2 regions of the Pelomonas lactea genome follow, and region 2 is predicted to be linked to the other one. Evidence: predicted binding sites of a transcription regulator. Region 2 holds the regulator's gene; the other holds the start of a gene.
The links. Region 2 encodes NrdR, which represses ribonucleotide reductase genes. Its sites were predicted from a motif close to CACNANATNTNGTG; they were not measured.
Positions count from the first base shown of each region.

Region 1 (2,393 bases), on a different contig from region 2:
GACGATCTCGCGGCGGATCGTGTGCAGCAGCAGGCGGGCGGTGGCACGGCTGTAGCCGGGGTCCTTCTCGATCAGCGTGCGGGCGGCCAGGATGGCGGCCTTGTAGACCTCGTCGATGGCGACGCCGTCGTACAGGTTGCGCTGCGTCTCGGCGAGCACCGGCTCGGGCTTGACGTCCGCGCCCAGGTTCTCGCAGGCCGACGTGATCAGCGACTTCAGCGCGGCCAGGTCCAGCGGGCGACGCTCGCCGCCGTCCACCACCATCAGCGCCGGCTCGGCGGCGCGGGCGGCTTCACCCTGGGCCGCACGCTCCTGGGCGCGGCGCTCGCGATACAGCACGTACGCGCGGGCCACGTCGTGCTGGCCGCTGCGCATCAGGCCCAGCTCGACCTGGTCCTGCACGTCCTCGATGTGGAAGGTGCCGCCACTCGGGCGGGAACGCAGCAGCGCGCGCACGACGTTCTGGGTCAGCTGTTCCACCGTCTCGCGCACGCTGGCCGAGGCCGCACCGCTGGTGCCGTGGACGGCCAGGAAGGCCTTCATCAGCGCGACGGCGATCTTGCTCGGCTCAAAGGAGACCACGGCGCCGTTGCGACGAATGATCTGGTAAGCCTGGTAGCTGGACAGCACGGGAGCGCTGGGGGCTTGCGCGTCGGACCCAAACGCACCCGGTGAACCCGAGGAAAGCGTGGCAGCGGGGGCGGCCTGGCCCGAGGCGGCTTCATGCAGCATGAGGAGATCCTTTTATCGAGAAATGACAGGCAAAAGCGCGGCACAGACCCGGTGCAGGGTCGACGCATCGCGCGTTGCTGGAGTGGTGGTGTTTCGGCCCCGCCGGTCCATTGCCAGACCGGCGTTCCGGCTGGTTCCTCGGGTGGGTTGCCGCGATGGCGAGGCCACTGCAGACAGCAATTCCGAGGTGATGGTCATGGGGTCGACTGGGTCAGCAGGATATCACGAAGGAACACTATATCTATGGCCCCGGGACCCCTCAAGCACTACCCCTAGTGTCAAACCCGGGTCGCAATCCCCACCCCAAAAACCCACGACACGCGCCGTTGCCCGATCAGATCGGGCCTCGCGAGGCGAGACCCGCATCGGCATTGGGCTGGCGGCCCGAAGCGGCCCGCAAAGCCGCGCCGTTGCTGGGTTTGCCGCTGGGCCGTCACGCGCGGCGCGCGCCATGCGGCGGATTCAAGCAGGGCAAATCCCGACAGGCGATTCGCTCAGTTGTCATCGGCCGAGATGGCCAGCCGCGCCATGCGGTAACGAATCTGGCGCAAGGACAGGCCCAGGCTGGCGGCTGCGGCGGTGCGGTTGAAGCGGTGCTGCTCCAGCGCCCGCAGCAGGATGGCGCGCTCCACCTCGTCGAGGTAGATGGCCAGATCGCTCGGCAGTTGCTCCGGCAGCAGCAACCCCTCGGCCATCGGCTCCGCCGCGCGAGCCGTCTCCAGCGCAGCGAACTGCGACTCGCTGCGGCCCTCGTCCAGCAGCGTGTCGGGCAACCCCAGATCGACGCTGTCTATCCACTCACCGCCCGCCAGCGCGAGCGCGCGGTGCAGCAGGTTCTCCAGCTCGCGCACATTGCCGGGAAAGGCGTAGCGCGACAGCGTCTGCAACGCACCGCTCGTGAGACGCGGCGTGGGTGACACGCCGGCGTCCTGTGCGATGCGCGCCAGCACGCGGCTGCTGATGAGGCCCAGATCCTCCAGCCGCTCGCGCAGGGGGGGCACGCGGATCTGGATGACGTTGAGCCGGTAGAACAAATCCTGCCGGAAGCGGCCCGCCGCCACCTCGGCGGACAGGTCCTTGTGCGTCGCGCTGAGGATGCGCACGTTGACCGGCGACTCCACCGTCGCCCCCACGGGCCGCACCGAGCGCTCCTGGATGACCCGCAGCAGTTTGCTCTGCATCGCCAGCGGCAGGTCGCCGATCTCGTCCAGGAACAGCGTGCCGCCGTCGGCCGCCTGGAAGAAGCCTTCGCGGTCTTCGTTGGCACCGGTGAAAGCGCCCTTGCGGTAGCCGAAGAACTCGGCCTCCAGCAGGTTCTCGGGGATGGCGCCGCAGTTGACGGCCACGAAGCGCTGGTCCGCGCGCGTGCCGTGGTCATGGATGGCGCGCGCCACCAGCTCCTTGCCGGTGCCGGACTCGCCCTGCACCAGCACCGGCGCCATGCTGCGCCCCACCTTGTCGATGAGCGCACGCACGGCGCGGATGGCGGGCGACTCGCCCACCAGCCGCAGCGCCGTCGCCGGCCCCGCGGACTCCGACGCCGCCACGGGCTCGGTGGCCTTCGCGGCGGCCGGCTGGCGTCCCAGCGCCGAGCCCACGACGAGGCGGAACTGGCGCAGGTCCACCGGCTTGGTCAGGTAGTCGAACGCTCCGGCCTTCAG
Region 1 covers NZ_JBIGHX010000004.1:16,592-18,984, reverse strand. Annotated here, with positions in the region: gene ACG04Q_RS13040 (ribonucleoside-diphosphate reductase subunit alpha) at 1-732, opposite strand, end outside; gene ACG04Q_RS13035 (sigma-54-dependent transcriptional regulator) at 1,227-2,393, opposite strand, start outside.
Region 1: the regulator NrdR is predicted to act here: its motif matches at 966-979, upstream of ACG04Q_RS13040 (ribonucleoside-diphosphate reductase subunit alpha).

Region 2 (2,393 bases):
CAGAAGGACTCATGGCGTGAATTCTGAACAGTGGCATGAAGACAAAAGGTTACAGGATGACCGCTCATCCCCGGAGCTTGACCGCTGGTCGACAGCCACCACGAACAAGGGAGCTGTTCACGCGCACTTGGGAATGCCGCTGAGCTTGGCACCCGTATAGCAGTGGCGAACCCGCCCGGTGATGGCGATGACCTGGCGGATGCCGGCACCGCTTTGCAGGGAAACGTCGATGCTGCCGGTCTGCGTGACCAGACCTTGGCGGTGCTGGAACTCGAGCGTCTCGGCGTTGCTGCGCAGTTGCAGGCCCTTTGCCGCGGGCAGCCATTCGGCCTTGATGACGTAGCTGCCAGGCGCCTTGCAGGCGGATTGACCGCCGGCGCAATCACAGCCGTCGCGCTTGCCGGCGTAAAGCACGTAGCAGGCATTGGCCCCCTTGCCGCTGACGCGGAAGTAGACCGAATCGCTCATGCGCGCCGCCTCCGCGCGGGCAAAGCGCAGGTCATCTGCCAACGCCCCGGAGGCCGCACGCAGCACCCGTTCCTGGCGCATCTTGTTCAGGCTGGGCACGGCCTGGCTCAGCAGCGTGGCGCCAACGCTCACGCAGACGCACATTTCGACCAGCGTGAAACCGAGGCTGAGGCGGCGGGTGGCGGTGCGGTTCATGGCGGCTCCGAGAGGTTCGTTGGCGATGAACGAACTCTAGAAACCAGCCCCGTACGCGTCTTTCCCCCTTAAGGCGGGATGGAGGGGGAGGTGGGGGAGAGGCGCCCCCCTGGCCCCTCTGAAGGGGGATAGGGAAACTCCGGATCAAATTTCCCGAATCAGCTGACGGAACTCGTCGACGTCCTCGAAACTGCGGTAGACCGACGCGAAGCGCACGTAGGCGACCTTGTCGATGCGCTTCAACTCGCGCATGACCAGTTCGCCCAGCCGCGTGGACGCGATCTCGCGCGCGCCGCTGGCCAGCAGCTTTTCCTCGATGCGGTTCAGCGCCGCGTCGATCTGCTCGACGCTGACCGGGCGCTTGCGCAACGCCAACTGCATGGAAGCGCGCAACTTCGAGGAATCGAAATCGGCGCGCCGCCCGTCCTTCTTGACGACCGAGGGCAGGGCGATGTCGGCCCGCTCATAGGTCGTGAAGCGCTTGTCGCAGGACAGGCAGCGGCGCCGGCGCCGGACGACGTCGCCCTCATCCGATTCCCGGGTCTCGGCAACCTGGGTCTCGGCGTGAGAGCAGAACGGGCAGCGCATTCGGTCGCTTTAGCCGCGGTAGACCGGGAAGGCAGCCGTCAGCGCAGCGACCTTCTCGCGCACGGCAGCCAGGTTGGCCTCGTCGTGCGGCTTGTCCAGCACGTCGGCGATCAGGTGGGCCGTGGCGCGCACCTGTTCTTCCTTGAAGCCGCGCGTCGTCATGGCCGGCGTGCCCAGGCGGATGCCGCTGGTGACCATGGGCTTTTGCGGGTCGTTGGGGATGCCGTTCTTGTTGCAGGTCATGTGGGCGGCGCCCAGGATGGCCTCGGCTTCCTTGCCGGTCAGGTTCTTGGGGCGCAGGTCCACCAGCATGACGTGGCTTTCGGTGCCGCCGGAGACGATGCGCAGGCCGCGCTCGATCAGCGTCTCGGCCAGCACCTTGGCGTTCTTGACGACCTGCTGCTGGTAGGCCTTGAACTCGGGCGACAGCGCTTCCTTGAAGGCCACGGCCTTGCCGGCGATGACGTGCATCAGCGGGCCACCCTGGATGCCGGGGAAGATGGCCGAGTTGATCTTCTTGGCGATGTCTTCCTTGTTCGTCAGGATGATGCCGCCGCGCGGGCCGCGCAGGCTCTTGTGCGTGGTGGACGTGACGACGTCGGCGTGCGGCAGCGGGTTCGGGTAGACGCCCGCAGCGATCAGGCCGGCGTAGTGGGCCATGTCGACCATGAAGTAGGCACCGATCTCCTTGGCGATCTTGCCGAAGCGCTCGAAGTCGATGCGCAGGGAGTACGCGGAGGCGCCGGCGATGATGAGCTTGGGCTTCTTCTCGCGGGCGAGGGCTTCCATGGCGTCGTAATCGATCTCTTCCTTGGCGTTCAGGCCGTAGGAGATGACGTTGAACCACTTGCCGCTCATGTTCAGCGCCATGCCGTGGGTCAGGTGGCCACCTTCGGCCAGGCTCATGCCCATGATGGTGTCGCCGGGCTGCAGCAGCGCGAAGAACACGCCCTGGTTGGCCTGCGAGCCGCTGTTGGGCTGCACGTTGGCGAATTCGGCGCCGTAGAGCTGCTTCAATCGGTCGATGGCCAGTTGCTCGGCCACGTCAACGTACTCGCAGCCGCCGTAGTAACGCTTGCCGGGATAGCCCTCGGCGTACTTGTTGGTCAGCTGGCTGCCCTGGGCTTGCATGACCGCCGGCG
Region 2 covers NZ_JBIGHX010000002.1:413,910-416,302, forward strand. Annotated here, with positions in the region: gene ACG04Q_RS06215 (type IV pilin protein) at 1-13, opposite strand, end outside; gene ACG04Q_RS06220 (pilus assembly FimT family protein) at 118-663, opposite strand; gene nrdR (transcriptional regulator NrdR) at 808-1,251, opposite strand; gene glyA (serine hydroxymethyltransferase) at 1,261-2,393, opposite strand, start outside.